4 regions of the Bradyrhizobium vignae genome follow, and region 1 is predicted to be linked to each of the others. Evidence: predicted binding sites of a transcription regulator. Region 1 holds the regulator's gene; each other region holds the start of a gene.
The links. Region 1 encodes LexA, which represses DNA repair genes until DNA is damaged. Its sites were predicted from a motif close to TGTTCNNNNTGTGTTCNG; they were not measured.
Positions count from the first base shown of each region.

Region 2: the regulator LexA is predicted to act here: its motif matches at 2,738-2,755, upstream of BRAD3257_RS25750 (ImuA family protein).
Region 3: the regulator LexA is predicted to act here: its motif matches at 1,415-1,432, upstream of recA (recombinase RecA).
Region 4: the regulator LexA is predicted to act here: its motif matches at 1,529-1,546, upstream of BRAD3257_RS37490 (DNA recombination protein RmuC).

Region 1 is NZ_LS398110.1:3,903,033-3,907,647, reverse strand. Features, by position in the region: gene BRAD3257_RS19010 (molybdopterin molybdotransferase MoeA) at 352-1,563, shown strand; gene lexA (transcriptional repressor LexA) at 1,739-2,440, shown strand; gene BRAD3257_RS40065 (hypothetical protein) at 2,993-3,427, shown strand; gene BRAD3257_RS18995 (ComEC/Rec2 family competence protein) at 3,550-4,615, opposite strand, start outside.
Region 2 is NZ_LS398110.1:5,281,367-5,285,981, reverse strand. Features, by position in the region: gene BRAD3257_RS25760 (UdgX family uracil-DNA binding protein) at 1-1,423, opposite strand, end outside; gene BRAD3257_RS25755 (putative DNA modification/repair radical SAM protein) at 1,423-2,658, opposite strand; gene BRAD3257_RS25750 (ImuA family protein) at 2,820-3,608, shown strand; gene BRAD3257_RS25745 (Y-family DNA polymerase) at 3,505-4,615, shown strand, end outside.
Region 3 is NZ_LS398110.1:3,119,334-3,123,948, forward strand. Features, by position in the region: gene BRAD3257_RS14990 (DUF2798 domain-containing protein) at 1-89, shown strand, start outside; gene BRAD3257_RS40295 (hypothetical protein) at 743-913, opposite strand; gene recA (recombinase RecA) at 1,506-2,594, shown strand; gene BRAD3257_RS39715 (hypothetical protein) at 2,768-2,923, shown strand; gene BRAD3257_RS15005 (hypothetical protein) at 2,948-3,937, shown strand; gene BRAD3257_RS15010 (hypothetical protein) at 3,996-4,615, shown strand, end outside.
Region 4 is NZ_LS398110.1:7,784,000-7,788,614, reverse strand. Features, by position in the region: gene BRAD3257_RS37495 (GIY-YIG nuclease family protein) at 1-145, opposite strand, end outside; gene BRAD3257_RS37490 (DNA recombination protein RmuC) at 295-1,497, opposite strand; gene def (peptide deformylase) at 1,669-2,196, shown strand; gene fmt (methionyl-tRNA formyltransferase) at 2,329-3,252, shown strand; gene truA (tRNA pseudouridine(38-40) synthase TruA) at 3,252-3,989, shown strand; partial or broken gene BRAD3257_RS37470 (IS481 family transposase) at 4,124-4,615, opposite strand, start outside.

The DNA.
Region 1 (4,615 bases):
GGATCGCAACGCGCCTTACGGGCTGTGCTCCCTAACATAATCGGCAATGCTAATCAGATCGTGGGTCGCGCGTTCCGTGAACCTGCGCCTCTTCGCTCGAAGCGGCGGAACGGGGCTTCGACGTCAGGATCAAAGCCAATATCGAACACGCAATCTCGTCCTGGCTATCCGCAGGAAGCCGCCGCACGGCTTGAAGTGCCTTTTCGAGCAGTTTTGTCATCGACAGCCAGTGCGGAAAGGAAGTGTGGCTTTTCGCCGGGTTGAGGAGGTCTTTTGCTTCAGCCCCTCCGCTCGGCTAGAACTTTGCCGACCGAGTCCTTCGATTTGTTCGATTTGTTGCGGGAGTTCGCCGTGGCCCTGATGCCGGTATCCGACGCGCTTGCCGCCGTGCTCGCAGGCACAGAGCCGCTGGCCGAGGAGACGGTCGCCCTCGACGCCGCCTACCATCGCGTGCTCGCGCGGGACGTCGCGGCGCGGCGCACGCAGCCGCCGGAAGCGATGTCGGCGATGGACGGCTATGCCGTGCGCGCGGCAGACGCGGCAACGATCGATTCCAGACTGGCGGTGATCGGCGAAGCCGCAGCGGGCCGTCCGTTCGCGGGAACGGTCGGCGTCGGCGAAGCGGTGCGGATCTTTACCGGCGGCGTTATTCCCGACGGCGCCGATGCGGTCGTGATCCAGGAGGACACGGTCGCCGACGGCAAGCACATCATGATCAAGGAAGCCGCGATTCCCGGACGGCACATTCGTCCCGCCGGCGTCGACTTCCGCGAGGGCGACGTGCTGCTGCGCAAAGGAACCCGTCTCACCGAGCGCGATCTCGCGCTCGCCGCTGCGATGAATCATCCGCAGCTCGCCGTCTGCCGCCGTCCGAGGGTCGCGATCCTTGCCACCGGCGATGAGCTGGTGATGCCGGGCACCGCGCCCGGTCGCGGCCAGATCGTCTATTCCAATGGCTATGCCCTGCACGCGCTCGCCCGCAGCGAGGGCGCCGAGACCATCGATCTCGGCGTTGCCGCCGACACGCTGGAGGCCACTTCCGCCGGCATCCGCCGCGCTCGCGAGAGCGGCGCCGACATCCTGATCACGACCGGTGGCGCATCGGTCGGTGATCACGATCTGGTTCAGCAGGCGCTGAAGGGCGAAGGCATCTCGATGGCGTTCTGGAAGATCGCGATTCGGCCCGGCAAGCCGATGATGCACGGACGGCTCGGCGCCATGCGCGTGATCGGCCTGCCCGGCAATCCCGTGTCATCATACGTGTGCGCCTTCCTGTTCATGGTGCCGCTGATTCGCGCCCTGTCAGGCCGTTCGGTGATTCATCATCGCCGCGAATGCGCCGTGCTGGGCCGCGATCTCGGGGCCAATGACCAGCGCGAGGATTATCTGCGTGCGCGACTGGAACTGCGCGGCGACGGCACGCTCGTCGCCCTTCCCGTCCGCCATCAGGACTCCTCTCTGCTTGCGAATCTCGCTGCGGCACAGGTACTTCTCGTACGCGCGCCGTTCGCGCCGAAGGCCGAGGCCGGCACGCCTTGCGAGGTGCTGCGGCTCCCCGTCTGAGCTGCACGGCACACGCATTCCGCGAGATTTGCCCCGTTCACCGTAAATTAAGCAGTTGCGGAACACATATCGAACATATAGTGTCCGTTCATGATTTGTTTCGAGGATGTAGCGGCTTATCGCTGAATTCATCGTCTCGGAATCGAACGACATCAACCGGGGGACTTTGGTCGAGATGTTGACGCGCAAACAATACGAGCTTCTGCGGTTCATCAGCGAACGTCTGAAGGAAAGCGGCGTGCCGCCGTCTTTCGACGAGATGAAGGATGCGCTCGACCTGCGCTCGAAGTCAGGCATTCATCGCCTGATCACTGCGCTCGAGGAGCGCGGCTTCATCCGCCGCCTGCCCAACCGCGCCCGCGCCATCGAGGTGATCAAGCTGCCCGAACTCCAGGCCGCTGCCGGCAATCGCCGCGGCTTCACGCCGAGCGTCATCGAGGGCAATCTCGGCAAGGTGCGCGCGAGCTCCAGCCCGCCTGTTGACGAGGGCGAGCGTCCCGTCGCGGTGCCCGTGATGGGCCGCATCGCGGCCGGCACGCCGATCGAGGCGTTGCAGACCCGCAGCCACACCATCAGCGTACCGCCCGACATGCTCGGCGCGGGCGAGCACTACGCTCTCGAAGTGCGCGGCGATTCGATGGTCGAGGCCGGCATCCTCGATGGCGACATGGCGCTGATCCAGCGCAACGAGAGCGCCGATACCGGCGACATCGTGGTGGCGCTGATCGATGACGAGGAGGCCACGCTCAAGCGCTTCCGCCGCCGCGGCGCCTCGATCGCACTCGAGCCAGCCAATGCCGCCTACGAGGTCCGCATTCTTCCGCCGAACCGCGTGAAGATTCAGGGCAAGCTGATCGGGCTCTACCGGAAGTACTGAGCGGTCTGCGGTCGTTGGACACCTCTTGGAGCGGATCATTTTCCGCTCTGGCTGGATGGTCTTTCCGGTTCTGCTCAGACTATTCGGTCCTTTTTCCGGTGCGAGATCCTCGGCACGCCGCACGAAGCAACATCGCTTCGCGGCCACAGCTTCGAGGAGACGCCACCCGCCAGATGTTTCATGGACAATCATTGCAGCGCTGATCGCAGCATCAGCGTCGCAGGCCATTGCCACACAGTCGCACCGCCATGTGCGCAAGCAATCGAGCCAGTACGAATTCGCGACGCGCGGAATGTGATGCGCAGCTCTCCGCAATCGAGCCGGCAATAAGCGAGCCGGTCAGCACCCGCGGGGCGCTGACATTGGCGCCGTTCGAATGCACAGGCGTCGGCTTTGTTCCTATCGAATCCGGGAAAGATAATGTGATCGCGGCTCGCGAAGCCCAGCCGCAGATTTGCCCACAACCGAGCAGAACGTTGTATGCTTCACCCTGATAGAGGCCTGCGCCTCCAAGAGAGGTGCGGCTTGCTATCTTCGCATGAGGAGCACCCGATGTGTGACTATAGCCTGCATGCCGTCGCGACGCGCCCTGCCGAAGTCGGCGAGACGATCGTCACGACAACCTTCCGCGGCACCTCGACACGCGGCTTCGCCTCTGAAGCCGATCTCTCCGTCGCGGTCTGCCTGCTGCCGGGAACGGAGCTCGCTTTCGCCGACAACGTTCGTTACGACAACCGCTGGATCTGGACGCGCACCGTCAACTCCCGCGTCGGCAAGTTCGGCAAGATCGATCCGCACATTCCCGATCGCCATCATGACGCGATCGAATTTCCCGACGGCAAGTACGTGCTGGTGACGCAGCTCGTCGAAGGCCAGCGCGCGACCGTGCTGCAACTGCCGGTGACCCAGCCGGTTGGCGAGCGCGAGCACAAGCCGCAGATCGTCGCCGAGACGAGGTCCACGATCACACGCCTGCCGATCGGCTGATCGTCGGCGCGCCCCCGGCCGATTTGTCGAGGGCCAGAACTTGAAATGCCATCGCCGGCTGAGGCCGGCGAGATGGTATGGTTTGCGTCCTGCAGAATCCCGCGCCTCCTCCGCATCGATCCTCAATCGTCAGCCTGCAAGTCGGCCTCCGATGGCGTTGCGTCCCGATTGCGGGGCACGGCCGTCTTCGGCGCAAGGCTGCCGTCGAAATCCCCCTCGCCGGCGCCGGCCGGCAGCCAAGGGCGGCTTGCGCCTCTCGCCCTCACCACCTGCACCGAGAAACCCTCTCCGTTTTGCGTCAGAGCCAGCGCGCCCTGACTGGCAAGGCGCGACCGATCGACCACCATCGCTGCGCAATCGGGCGGCGCGGGCCGCGCCGTCACCACCAACGCAGCGCGGCTGCAATCATCAGCCAGCGCGTCGATGCGCAGAGAAAGCGCGACCAGCCGCCCGTCCGCAAGCGGCGCCACGCAGCCGGACTCGTCACATGACACACCGCTCGCCAACGAGGCGTTGGCGGCATCGCGCGGATCGGCATCGGCGGCTAACCATTCCCTCAGCAGAAAGCCATCCTTGCTCGCGCGGATCACATGCAAACGCCCGTCGCCGCCCCGGACCGCGACGCTCGCGCCATCCCCGGCAATCAGGATATCGGGCTGCCGCACCGACAGTCCCCAGAGGATCGCTACCAGCAGCACCAGGGCGCCGGACAAGCGCAAGGGCGTGCGCAACAGGCCCATCACGATGATCCCGAGGCTGGCCGCGATCAACGGCGCGATTCCGAACGCCGGAATGCGGCCAACTGCGCCCGGTAGGGCCGCCACCCAGCGCGAGACCGCGACCATCCAGTCAATGCCGATCCCCATCAGCCACCAGAACACGCCGTCGAGGCCGAAGGGCGCCGCGAGCAACCCTAAAAGCCCCGCCGGCATCACCAGCGCCGAGACCACCGGCATCGCGCCGAGATTGGCGAGCACGCCGTATGGCGTCACGCGATGGAAGTGGAAAGCGGCATAGGGCGTGGTCGCAAGCCCCGCGATCAACGAAGCCAGCAACAGCATCGCGATCTCGCGGCCGCCCCACAGCGCGATGCGCGCTGTCGTCGAATGATCGGGCGATGCAAGCAGGTTCGGCATGCCGATCTGCACCAGCGCCACCAGCCCGAGCGTCGCGACGAAGGACATCTGG
Region 2 (4,615 bases), 1.4 Mb from region 1:
TCTTCTGCAAGCCGGCAGCGATCTTCAAATCATCGACAAAGCGCTGATACTCCAGCACCTTGGATTCCGGATCGGGCAGCCGCAGCAGATAAGACGGATGCACCGTCACCAGCGCCTTGCGTCCGTCGGGAAGGTCCATGAGCCGGCCGCGGTTCTTGCCGATCGGGGTGATCTTGCCGAACACGCTTTGCGCGGCGGTGGCGCCCATCGCCACGATGAGATCCGGCTGGATTGCCGAAACTTCCCGCTCATACCATTGCCGGCACGCCCGGATCTCAGGTGTGTTCGGCTTCTGGTGCAGGCGGATCTTTCCGCGCGGCACGAATTTGAAGTGCTTCACGGCATTGGTGACATAGACCTTCTTGCGGTCGACGCCGGCCTCCTCCAGCGCGCGGTCGAGCATCTGTCCGGCCGGACCGACAAAGGGATGGCCGGCGAGGTCTTCCTTGTCGCCGGGCTGCTCGCCGACCAGCATGACGTTGGCGTTCTTCGGGCCCTCGCCAAACACGGTCTGCGTCGCATCCTTGTAGAGATGACAGGCGCGGCAATGGGCGGCTTCCTCGCGGAGCATTTCGAGATCGTCGGCAGCTGGCTTGCGTTTCATCGGAGCCTCCGGCCGCTTCTGAGGCTTATGCGGATCGGTTGCGGCATTGGCGATCATGGCGCCGGTCATGCGCTCGGCGTCCTCTATCAAGGGCTTAATGATCGAAGCCTCGGGCAGGTTCCTCCAATATTTCTTCGGCATCTCGGCCTGCATCGCCTTCACCTTGAGCCGGGCCGGATTGAAGATGCTGGCGTAGTAGCGCCGCCAGGTTTCCTCCAGCCGGTCATCGCCCGGTGCCTCGCTCTTGCTGACACCCGGCGTGAACGAGAGCGCGTGGCCGTCCCAATGCGCGCATAGATCGGGCGTCAGGATCGACCAGGGCATGTCGACAAAGCGCTTGGCGAAGAACGGCGCGGCGAGCTCGACGATGTGATGCTCCGGCTCGAACCAGGCGACGTAATGGGCCTGGCGTTCGCGGCCGATCTCGCGGAAGCGGACGAAGGCATGCATCTTGTGCTCGTCGCGATAGACCGCTCTCGCCATGGAAGTGACCTGCGCGACATCAGGGTCGGTTGCGACCTCGATGAGATCGTGGTTGTCCTTCAGCCGGAACAGCAGACGATAGAGGATCGCAAAACGCTCGACATCGCGGTGCAGAATTGCGGCCTTGGCGAGCTCGACGAATTTTGCGGATACGTTGAAGGTGCCGTCGTTCACCTCGAGGATCGGAGACGGCGCGGATGGCGCGAATAACTCTGCTTCGCCGCCTCGCACGGTCCAGGTGACATCGCGCGGCTCCACATGATGTAGTACGAGCGTACGCGCGGCTTTGCGCCAGCCGCCGAAATCGGTTTCGGTGTCGAGGATGATGTACTGCATCAGAAGCCAAATCCCAGTTGCGTTGCTTTCGGCCTGAATCGTTCGATCAGCCCGGCAGCGTCGAGCTGATGCGGTGAGGGGCGGTGATCGCTGAGGACGATGAACGGCAGCGCCTTGTTTCGCGGCACGTGCAGTCGCGTGAGATCGGCCACGCGGATCGTGCTGGTGCGCCGCGTCGCGATGATACGTTCGACCGCCTTGGTGCCGAAGCCCGGCACGCGCAGCAGTTCCTCGCGGCTGGCGCGGTTGACGTCGAGGGGGAAGCGGTCGCGATGGCGCAGCGCCCAGGCGAGCTTTGGATCGATGTCGAGCGGCAGCATCGCGCTGTCGTCGACGATCTCGCCGACGTCGAAGCCGTAGAACCGCATCAGCCAGTCGGCCTGGTAGAGCCGGTGCTCGCGCAGCAGCGGTGGCTGTATCAGTGGCAAAGCGCGGCTCGCATCGGGGATCGGGCTGAAGGCGGAGTAGTAGACGCGCCGCAGCCGGTAGGCGCCGTAGAGATTGGCACTGGTGTGGAGAATGGTGTGATCGGAGGCCGCGTCGGCACCGACGATCATCTGCGTGCTCTGGCCGGCCGGCGCGAAGCGCTGCGGTTTTGCCTTGGTTTTTGCGCTGCGGCTGTCCTCGGCTTCGTCGAGCTTGAGCCGCAGCCGGCCCATGGTGCGGCGGATCGCGCGGACGTCCTTCTCCGGCGCGAATTGCTGCAGGCTCGTCTCCTCAGGCATCTCGATGTTGATGGAGAGGCGGTCGGCATATTTGCCGGCCTCCGCGATCAGCGCGTCGTCGGCTTCGGGAATGGTCTTCAGGTGGATGTAGCCGCGGAAGTGATGCTCCTCGCGCAGTTTTCGCGCGACGCTGACCACCTGCTCCATGGTGTAGTCGGGGCTGCGGATGATTCCGGAGGAGAGGAACAGGCCCTCGATGTAATTGCGCCGGTAGAAGTCGAGCGTCAGCTTGACCACCTCCTCGATGGTGAAGCGGGCGCGTGCTACGTTCGAGGAGGCGCGGTTGACGCAATAGAGACAATCGTAATTGCAGGCGTTGGTCAGCAGTACCTTGAGCAGGGAGATGCAGCGTCCGTCCGGCGCATAGGAATGGCAGATGCCCATGCCTGGCGCGGTCGAGCCCATGCCCTTGCCGTCGCTGGAATCCCGTTTCTCGGTGCCGCTGGAGGCGCAGGACGCGTCGTATTTGGCGGCATCCGCCAGAATCTCCAGCTTGCGTTGTACGTCCATCCTGGAATCCCCTTGATTCAGCTCATCAATCCCTGAGCGCGCAATTCGATTGACTCTGTGGCCGCCGTTAGCTTTATATTAGAACATATCATGAACAAATGAGCCAGCCGTTGGTTCTTCTTTTGAGGACCACGGCACCAATCTCTGAAGGAGCGGCGAGCATGAGCGGCGCACGTGGAAGCGCGCTTGCGATCTTGCGCGGCCAGATCGAGCGCATCGAGACCGCGGAGGTCGCGCATCAGCACGAGCGCGTCGCGCTCGGCCATAGCGAGGCCGACGCTGCGCTGAAGGGCGGGCTGGCGCGCGCGGCAATCCACGAGGTGTTTTGCGAAGGACGCCAGGGCGCGGCCGCCACCGGCTTCGTCATGGGGCTTGCTGGGCGCGTCTGCGCGCGTCGACCGCTGTTGTGGGTGCGGCAGGATTTTTCGGAAATCGAAACCGGCGCGCTGTCGATGAGCGGCCTCGCCGAGCTCGGGCTCGACCCGCGCCGCGTAGTGATGGTGCGTGCCGCCGATGTCGAGAGCGCGCTGCGCACTTCTGCCGATGCACTCGCCTGCGATGCGCTGGGGGCCGTCGTGATCGAGCTCTGGGGCGAGATCAGGCAGTTCGATCTCGTCGCGAGCCGTAAGCTGACGCTCGCTGCGCAAGGCTCGGGCGTTACCGGTCTGATGCTGCGCATGGCCGCGCAGCCGCTGCCCTCCACCGCGGAGACACGATGGATGTTGCGGGCGGCGCATTCGCCGCCGGGCTCGATGTGGAGCGCCTGGGGCGCGCCGGTGTTCGATGCCGAGCTCTTGCGCAATCGTCATGGCCCCTGCGGCCGGTGGATCATGGAATGGAGTTGTGATGAGTGCCAGTTCAGCGAGCCGTCGACGTATCCTCAGCCTGTGGCTGCCGCGCCTGCCCATCGACCGGATCCAGCGCTTCTTCAGCAGCGCCGGGCTGGGTAAGGCCAATCATGAGCCGAGCATCGTCGTCATCAAGGACAACAATGCGCTGGTGATCCATGCGCTGGACGAGGCCGCCGAGCGCCTCGGCCTGTACATCGGCCAACCCCTGGCCAATGCGCGGGCGATGTGTCCTGACTTGAAGGTGTTCGATGCCGATACCGTCGCCGATGCCAAGACGCTCAGCGACATCGCCGACTGGTGCGACCGCTTCACGCCGCTGGTGGCGTTCGATGCGCCGCACGGGCTGTTCCTCGATATCACCGGCTGCGCGCATCTGTTCGGCGGCGAAGCCGCGCTGTTGCGAACACTGGTCCGCGCGCTCGGCCGGCAGGGCTTTGCCGTCAGCGCGGCGATCGCGGGCACTTCGGTCTGCGCCCGCACGCTGACGCGGCAGGCATCCGGCACCATCGTGGCCGATGGCGGAGAGGCGGAGGCGATCAGCGGGCTGCCGGTGTCCGCGCTCGGTGCGGGCGAGGCCATCACCACCGGCTTGCGTCGCGCCGGCTTGAAGACCATCGGCGATGTCGCCTCGCGCGAGCCGCACGAGATCACGGCGCGGTTCGGTGCGCGGTTCTCAACCCTGCTCGCGCATGCGCTCGGACAGGGCGATGCGCCGATCAATCCGCGCAAACCGCTGCCCGATTACATCGTGGAGAAGCGCTTTGCCGAGCCGATCGCGACCGACACGATGATTGCGATGACGCTGTCGCGGCTCGCCGACACGCTTGTTACGTCCATGGAGAAGCAGGGCAAGGGCGCGCGGCGGCTGGAGGCCGCCTTCTTCCGCACCGACGGCGTGGTGCGGGCGATCACGATCGAGACCGGACGTCCGGTGACGCGAAGCGCCGTGATCGACCGGCTATTCCGCGAACGCCTCGATGCGCTCGCCGATCCCCTCGATCCCGGTTTCGGCTTCGATATGGTGCGGCTGTCGGCGAGCCGCACCGAGATCGTGGTGCAGGAGCAGCGCGATCTCGATGCCCATGTCCACGACAATGACGAGCTTG
Region 3 (4,615 bases), 780 kb from region 1:
GGGAGGAGCGAGACCCGCGCGCCGCCGGCTGGCATGAAAAGGCCCCGCCTGGGGAGAGCCAAGCGGGGCAGAGAGTTATTGGAGGCTGAGGTGCTGGGCTGCAACACCATAGCCGGGCGACCCTAGCCGGTTCAGCTTACGGCAGCCTGACACAGGCGGGGCGTCCGGATCTGGCCTGGTCTGGCGGCTGGCCGGATCGGCCGCCGTGAAGGTCGCGATCGAAAGGCCGCAGACAGGCCCCGCACCGGTCCCAATTTCGACATCCGCTCGCACCACTGCGGACACACGCATCGGCAAGATCTGATCCGCTCGGCGCAGCCATGGGGGAAACGTGGCGCGCCGAAAACGGGGTGGCATCATGGATAACGTAGAGCGGTCATTCGCCGCCGCGACGGCGGCTGGCTTCGTCGTGCTGGTCATCGGCCTGGTGCTGCTCGCGGTGCTGTAGAGGGGTACGCCCGCCGAGGAATGGAGGCCGCGCCTTCCAATGGACGGCGCTGGGCACAGCGCGACTTTCAAAAAATTGGAAAACAACCCCATGCACAGTAGGGTGCTGGGAATTTTCCTTGATCTGCCAATAGCTTGCAGGTAGTATTTAGATACCTTAAATGTCCGCGCGCCCGTCTCTTTGACCATGCAGCCCGACGCGCGAGGCCGGATCGAGATCTGGCGATCCCCTTGGACCGGCCGCCTGCCGCCTCACCGCGGGGCGGGGCGCTCCGGAGGCCGGTCCTGGCGGAGCCTAGTGGATCTTGATTTCGTTCAGGGGAAGATGGAGCTCGGCGGCGCGCTCTTCACGGTCCTTCTTGCGGAATTCGTTTTCCTTGCGCTCGAACTTCACCATCTCCTCGCGCGCTGCCTCCAGCAGCGGATTGCGCCTGATCGCATCATTGTGCGTGTTGTCGTCGGTCATGGTTACGATCCCCAGAGTTGCGGTCCCATCCCCCAGAAGCCGGAGACCGCGAAAAGGTTCGGTGCCGCAGGATTACGGAAAGATGACGACACGCCGGTCGCGCGTTCTTGATGCGGGTCATGGATCGAGCGCCGTCGGTGGCATTGAGGGGGGCCCAATCGGGTACTGTCCTAATTAGGACACCCGCGAGGGCAGACTAGGACACCCCCACAGCAACAACGTCGCCCGCTTGCAATACGGCGGGCGACGTTGGTCCAGCCCCGGGAGGGAATCGCAAAATCCCGGATGCTGTCACTCTGGCTGATAGCTCCGGAATAGTCTGTTCGATATCCGACACCCGCAGAGGCGGATTAGGACAGTCAGTTATGCGCCAGTCTCTCTGGACTCGTTGTGAGAGGATAGCCCATCCGTCAGATTTGCAAGACGTTCAATATTCTCGTCTGTTTTGCAGGCAGCATCAGAGTTTCCGAGTCAAGATCGCAAAAGAACATATTGCGAACCTGGAACAAATAGGGTACATTGTTTTTATCGCCGGCCCGCCTCTCAATCGTTTGTCCCCCTAGCGAATCCTCGCCATAAGGAGCACGACCCAATGTCCGCAACTGCCCTGCGTATCGTCGAAGGATCTTCCATGGACAAGAGTAAAGCTCTGGCCGCCGCGCTCTCTCAGATCGAGCGCCAGTTCGGTAAGGGTTCGGTGATGAAGCTCGGCAAGAACGACCGGTCCATGGACATCGAGGCGGTGTCCTCCGGCTCGCTCGGGCTCGATATCGCGCTCGGCATCGGCGGCCTGCCCAAGGGGCGCATCGTCGAGATCTACGGGCCGGAATCTTCCGGCAAGACCACGCTGGCGCTGCATACGGTGGCGGAAGCGCAGAAGAAGGGCGGCATCTGCGCCTTCATCGACGCCGAGCACGCGCTCGATCCGGTCTATGCCCGCAAGCTGGGCGTCAACATCGACGAGCTCCTGATCTCGCAGCCCGACACCGGTGAGCAGGCGCTGGAGATCTGCGACACCTTGGTGCGCTCCGGCGCAGTCGACGTGATGGTGGTCGATTCGGTCGCGGCGCTGGTGCCGAAGGCCGAGCTCGAGGGCGAGATGGGCGATGCGCTGCCGGGCCTGCAGGCCCGCCTGATGAGCCAGGCGCTGCGCAAGCTGACGGCCTCCATCAACAAGTCCAATACCATGGTGATCTTCATCAACCAGATCCGCATGAAGATCGGCGTGATGTATGGCTCGCCGGAAACCACGACCGGCGGCAATGCGCTGAAATTCTACGCCTCCGTCCGTCTCGACATCCGCCGCATCGGCGCGATCAAGGAGCGCGACGAGGTGGTCGGCAACACCACCCGCGTCAAGGTGGTCAAGAACAAGCTGGCGCCGCCGTTCAAGCAGGTCGAGTTCGACATCATGTACGGCGAGGGCGTCTCCAAGATGGGCGAGATCCTCGATCTCGGCGTCAAGGCCGGCATCGTGGAGAAGTCCGGCGCCTGGTTCTCCTATGACAGCCAGCGCCTCGGCCAGGGCCGCGAGAACGCCAAGGCGTTTTTGAAGGGCAACCCCGACATCACCGCCAAGATCGAGACCGCGATCCGCCAGAACTCCGGCCTGATCGCCGAGCAGATTCTCGCCGGTACGCCGGAGCGTGACGCCGATGGCGAGGAGCCGGCGGAGGAGTAGGACCTAACGCGAAAGTTTTTCGCGAGGAGCGGGCGCTGAGGACGTTGAGTTGCCGACGTCTTCGGTGCCCGTTTTGTTTTGCAGTTCTAGTCCCCGATACATTCTCAGGTTGCATCGTCACGTTGACCAACACTAGGCTTGGTCAACGCTTGCCAGCGTCAGTTCATGAGTAAATGGGGCAGGTCATGCTTGTTGTTCAAACGCGGCACGCCAAGCGCACGCGCAAATATTCGATGCTGATGGCAATCGTTCTGTTGGGAATCAGTTCGCTCGCCGGGCTCGGCGCGCTTCTCACGCTGCGCTGGGATTCTCTTCCGGGGAAAAAGTAGGACCATCGGGGAGAGGGCAGCGTCATGACACGACGCATTGTCACGACAGACTCGTCCATCGCCGGCGCCATTCAACGAGCCGGCATCGCCGGCCTCGTGATCGCGATCGAGCGCCGGCTCGTTTGGGGACAATTGCCGTCTGATGCGGAGCTTGATGCGTTTTTCGCGCCACGCACGACGCAGTCGCACGGGCTTCATTGGCTTGACGATACGCCGCCCTGGCGCCTCGAGGAATCAGGTGCGAAGGATCGAGGATTCATCGAACTGCTGGGAGAATACGACTCGGTTGAGTTTTGGCGGGGACCAGGGCCAAATGGCCAATTAATCCTGCTCTGGCTGCTCGATCATTGGTGCCGCCGACGCGATGCGAATCCCGCCTTTGTCGTCCGCGCTCTGTTCTTGGGCGTCGGGGACGTCGACCCACCGCGAAGGGAATCCTACCCGCCGGTCGTCCGGATCACACCTCTCCAACTCAAATCGGCCAGCCGTGCATGGCGGGCCTATTGTGCGCCGACCCCGCAAAGCTGGTGCAATCTCACGAATTTGAGCTGGCTGCCTAACCTTGCTCCTGACAGGACAGCTCTTCTCGAAGAGCTGCCGCGCCCGGCTTCGGGCCTTGGAGCCACGGAGCTGCGGATACTCCAGCTCATCGCCCGGGGCGGCCTGCAGCCCTTCGACGTCTTTCCGGGACATCACAAGCGCAACGAGCGTCGCGTCTTCGACTATTGGGAGGTGGGCGCGCTGCTCGACGGGCTCGCGCGCTGTCCGGTGCCGGCCGTATCCGGGCTGGAGGAGGGGGCCGTTTACGCTCGACATGCACAACGATGCTGTCCGTCACGCCCGGTACAAGCAATCCCGCCTGTCACTTACGGATCTCGGGAATGCGGTGCTGGCAGGAGAGGCGGATTTCCTCCAGCACAACCCGATCCATCGCTGGTGGGTGGGACGGAACTCACCAACGAAAAGCTTTGGCGGTGGGATCCTGAGACTCGCTCGTTGATCGCGCCTCGCTAAGGTGGGTGCGCGTGGCTCTCAGTCTTCGTGAATTGCGCATCAATTTTGAGAGGCGTCCGTGTCCCATTTGATCTTATCCACGAACCATCTTGACGAAGACGTGCTTCGCCAGTCGCGCCTCGCGAATGTCGTGCTTGGATTCTATCTACGCTTCGTGTGGAGGAAATTGCCTCCCGAGGAACAGCTCTTGATGGGGCTGGAGCGCCGTTCGGCAAAGCACGGCAATTCCGGCGATCATTGGCTCGATGATTCCTGTCGTGGTTCGCTCGACGGTTTCGGCACGCGCGATATCGGTTTCTTCGAGCTGTGCGCCAAGTTCGATTCAATTGAAATATGGGTCGATTCTCGCCCTAACGATCAGCTGGTGCTGGTCTGGTTGCTGGACCTACTTCGCCCGTACAAAGAAATCACGACGAAGCTGAGCCTAGTGCACACGGACGATCATGTTGCGCACTATGCTCCAGAATCCGTCGCAAAGTGGAAGCTGCCGGCCTTCGAGGTGACCGAGACCCATTTGGTGACGGCAAGCCGCGCCTGGCAAGCCTATCGGGCTGAAACGCCAAAGCCCTGTTTCGATCTTCTGATGACGGATCTGACGATCCTGCCGAGACTTCGGCCGGCACTCATCGCGTTGCTTGAAGAGCTTCCGGACAGTGTGACGGGCCTAGGTGCGAGCGA
Region 4 (4,615 bases), 3.9 Mb from region 1:
CGACCTCGTACTTCTCCGTGAAGCTTTCGATGAGTTTTGACTTGTGCTCGGCCACTCGGCGGATGAGATCGTTCGTCACGCCGATGTACAGCGTTCCGCCGATCTTGCTGGCGAGAATGTAGACGTAGTAATGGCGTCCGCCCATGCGACCACCCCAACGGTGTCATCGTCCGCCTTGTGCGCAATTGCGCACGGGGGCGGACGATCCAGTATTCATCAGCGTCTCGGCACAATCACAGCCGCTGCGGCGTACTGGATGCCCCGCCTTCGCGGGGCATGACAGTGTGCCTAATCTCACTCCCCCGCCTGGAGCTTCCGCGGAAACAGTTCCGGCGCAGCCGTCGCGACCAGCCGCGGGCCCTCCGCCGCCGCATCGCTCTTGCTGAAATCGAGCTCCTCGATTCTCCCCGCGCGCTTTTCGATCTTGTCGGCGGAGATCAGCACCTGGCGGACGTCCTCGTTCACATCGGCAAAATGTTTTTGCAGCTTCAGCACGCGGTCGCGCAGGCGGCCCAGGTCGTCGCCGAGCTTGATTACCTCGGTGCGGATCTGGTCGGCGGCGTCGCGCATGCGCGCATCCTTCATGATCTGCTGCATCACCTGGATCGCGAGCATCAAGAGCGAGGGCGACACCAGCACGATTCGGGCGCGATAGGCCTTCTGGATCACGTCGTCGAAGCCGTCATGGATCTCGGCATAGACCGATTCCGACGGCACGAACATCAGCGCCATCTCCTGGGTCTCGCCGGTGACGAGATATTTTTCGGCGATATCGCTGACATGCTTCATCACGTCGGCGCGCAGGCGCTGCGTGGCAACGCGCCGCTCCTCGTCGGTGCGGGCATCGTGCAGCGCCGTCATCGCCTCCAGCGGGAACTTCGCATCGATGCAGAGCGGGCGCTGATCGGGCAGGAACACGACGCAGTCGGGGCGCTTGCCGGTCGAGAGCGTGAACTGGAACTCGTAGGAGCCTTTGGGAAGACCGTCCTGGACGATCGCCTCCATCCGGGCCTGGCCGAAGGCGCCTCGCGACTGCTTGTTGGCGAGCACGTCGCGCAGGGTGGTCACCTGGGTGGTGAGGTCGGTGAGGTTCTTATGCGCGCTGTCGATGATGCCGAGCCGCTCATGCAGCGCGCGCAGGCTCTCCATGGTGTTGCGGGTCGAATGTTCCATGGATTGGCCGACGCGGTGGGTGACCGAATCCAGCCGCTCGTTGACCGCGCGCGCCATCTCGGCCTGCCGGCCGGCCAGCGCCTGGGTCATGGCGTCGACCCGGCCCGAGGCTTCGCTCTGGGCGCGCAGCACCTCGCTGAGGCGCTCCTCGAGCTCGTCGGCCCGGATCGCGTGCGCCATCGCGAGTTCCGCGCCGCGCCGCCCCGAGCGCGCGATCACCACCGCAATCACAACCAGCAGGATGAGGACCAGGGCGCCGAAGCCGATCAGCGCATCGACGGTGCGCACCGGCCAGTCGCCGAGCATGACAATGATCTCGTTCATGCCAGCCCTTCTAGCCGATTCGCGGTCAGGCGCGAACGAAGAGGGAACATCGGCGGCTAACAACTCCCTACCTTTTTTGGTTAACGAAACCTGAAGCTTTGTGGTCCGCGGAGGGTTAACGGGGTTCCTGGCCGCATTGACCGCACCCGGCGCGCAGCTTAAATCGCCGCCATGGCCCTACGAGAAATCATCATCCTGCCCGACAAGCAGCTGCGCCTGGTCTCCAAGCCGATCGAGAAGGTCACGGCCGAGATCCGCAAGCTTGCCGACGACATGTTCGAGACCATGTACGACGCGCCCGGCATTGGCCTCGCCGCGATCCAGGTCGCGCAGCCCTTGCGTCTGATCACCATGGACCTCGCCAAGCGCGACGAGAGCGGCGAGACCAAGCACGAGCCGCGCGTCTTCATCAATCCCGAGATCCTCGCTTCCTCCGCGGAACTCTCCACTTACGAGGAGGGCTGCCTGTCGATCCCCGAATATTACGAGGAGGTCGAGCGCCCCGCGAAGGTGCGCGTGCGCTTCACCGATCTCGACGGCAAGGTGCATGAGGAGGACGCCGAAGGCCTCTACGCCACCTGCATCCAGCACGAGATCGACCATCTCAACGGCGTGCTGTTCGTCGATTATCTGTCGAAGCTGAAGCGCGACCGCGTCATGAAGAAGTTCGAGAAAGCCGCCAAACGCGCGGCGGAATAGGCCTCTCTCACGTCGTCATGGCCGGGCTTGACCCGGCCATCCACGCCTTGCTTGCTTTGTCGCCGAGACCGTGGATGCCCGGGACAAGCCCGGGCATGACGGAGAACCAGAGCTCTCACCGAACGCAGCCACATGCCCCTCCGCCTCATCTTCATGGGCACGCCCGATTTCTCCGTGCCGACGCTGCTCGAGCTCGTCGCGCATGGCCATGAGATCGCGGCGGTCTACACCCGCGCGCCGAAGCCGGGCGGGCGGCGCGGCCTGCAATTGCAGCCGACGCCGGTCGAGGAAGCTGCACGAAAGCTCGGCGTTCCCGTGCTGACGCCGAAAACGCTGAAGACGCCGGAGGCGCTGGAAGAGTTCCGCGCCTTCGATGCCGACGCGGCCGTCGTCGTCGCCTACGGCATGATCCTGCCGCAGGCGATCCTCGATGCGCCCAAGCTCGGTTGCTACAATCTGCATGCTTCGCTGCTGCCGCGCTGGCGCGGCGCCGCGCCCATCAACCGTGCGATCATGGCAGGTGATGCCGAGAGCGGCGTGATGGTGATGAAGATGGATGTCGGCCTCGACACCGGCGACGTCGCCATGGCCGAACGGATCGCAATCACCGACGACATGACCGCGCAGGACCTGCACGATCGCCTGTCCCGGTTGGGAGCCGACCTGATGGTGCGCGCGATGGCCGCGCTCGACCGCGGCGGCCTCCAGCTCAAGAAGCAGAGCGAGGACGGCGTCACCTATGCCGCCAAGATCGACAAGGCCGAGGCCCGGATCGATTGGACCAAGCCCGCGCGCGCGGTGCTTCGGCACATCCATGGCCTCTCGCCGTTCCCCGGCGCCTGGGCCGAGCTCGAGAATGCGCGCGTTAAAATCCTGCGTTGCGAATTGGCAAAGGGCTCCGGCGTCCCTGGCGAGGTGCTCGACGATCTCCTCACCGTCGCCTGCGGCGACGGCGCCATCCGCATCATCGAGCTGCAGCGCGAGGGCAAGGCGCGCATGCAGGCCGCGGAGTTCCTGCGCGGCGTGCCGGTCAAGCCGCCGATGCGGTTTTCTTGATGCCCCGCTACAAGCTCACCATCGAATATGACGGCGCGCCGTTCTTCGGCTGGCAGGTGCAGGAGACGCTGCCCTCGGTGCAGGGCGCGCTGCAGGCGGCCGTGAAGGCGATGACCGGCGCGGATTTGCGGGTGCATGGTGCCGGCCGCACCGATGCCGGCGTGCATGCCCGTGGCCAGGTCGCGCATGTCGACGTCGACAAGCAGTTTCCGCCGGGCCGTTTTCGCGACGGCCTCAATGCGCATCTGCGCCCGCATCCGATTGCGGTGCTCGAGGCCGAGATCGTGCCTGATACGTTCGAGGCGCGTTTTTCGGCCGTCAAGCGCCACTATCGCTACCGCATCATCAACACCCGCGCCAATCTCGCGCTCGACGTCGGCCACGCCTGGCGCGTGCCGCGCAAGCTCGATGCCGACGCGATGCATGCGGCGGCACAGCGCCTGCTCGGCAAGCACGATTTCACCACGTTCCGCGACACCGAGTGCCAGGCCAAATCGCCGGAGAAGACGCTCGACCAGCTCGACGTGATCCGCGACGGCCGCGAGATCACGGTCATCACCTCGGCGCGCTCGTTCCTGCACAGCCAGGTGCGCTCGATGGTGGGCTCGCTGGTCTGGGTCGGCGAGGGCCGCTGGACCGCCGACGATCTCTCCGCCGCACTCGCAGCCCGCAACCGCGCCGCCTGCGGCATCGTCGCCCCGCCCGAGGGGCTGTATCTGATGAAGGTGGATTATTAGGCGAGCGGCGCACAGGACACGCTCTTGCCAAACCCTCGGTGTCATGCCCCGGCTTGACCGGGGCATCCAGTACGCCGCGGCCTCTCGGCTCAATCGCTGCCGTCTCTGGAATACTGGATCGCCCGGTCAAGTGTTCAGCCCGGGGACATGACCGACGGGTGTTCGGGGACATAGCCGACACATTCTCCGCTCGCCAAGTCGATGATAGCGACTTGGTGGGCGGCAAAGAAGATCCCGTATTGCGCATCGTTTGCCGAGGGGCGGATGGCGAGGCGCTCGCCACGGAAGGCCTGTGGCACTTTCCAAAGACGTCCCTTGAAGCTGACATAGGCTTTGGTCGTGGAGACGCGGCGCACGATCTCATGGCTGTCGTATTCGACCTGTGGCAATCGATCGGGCATTGGTCGCTGGCTGGGCCGATATCGACTGGCCGGGACCTGTTGTCCGAGCGCCTCGTGTGGCCGTTCGAAGTTGTAGACTTCCCGCCAGGCGTCGAAGGCACGCTGCGTCTCTGCGAGATCGCGGAACTGTCGCAGTGCGAACACCTCAGCCGCGAGGGTGCGGTGGAATCGTTCATTCTTGCCGCGGCTTTGCGGGTGATATGGGCGGCTGTGGATGACGGCGAC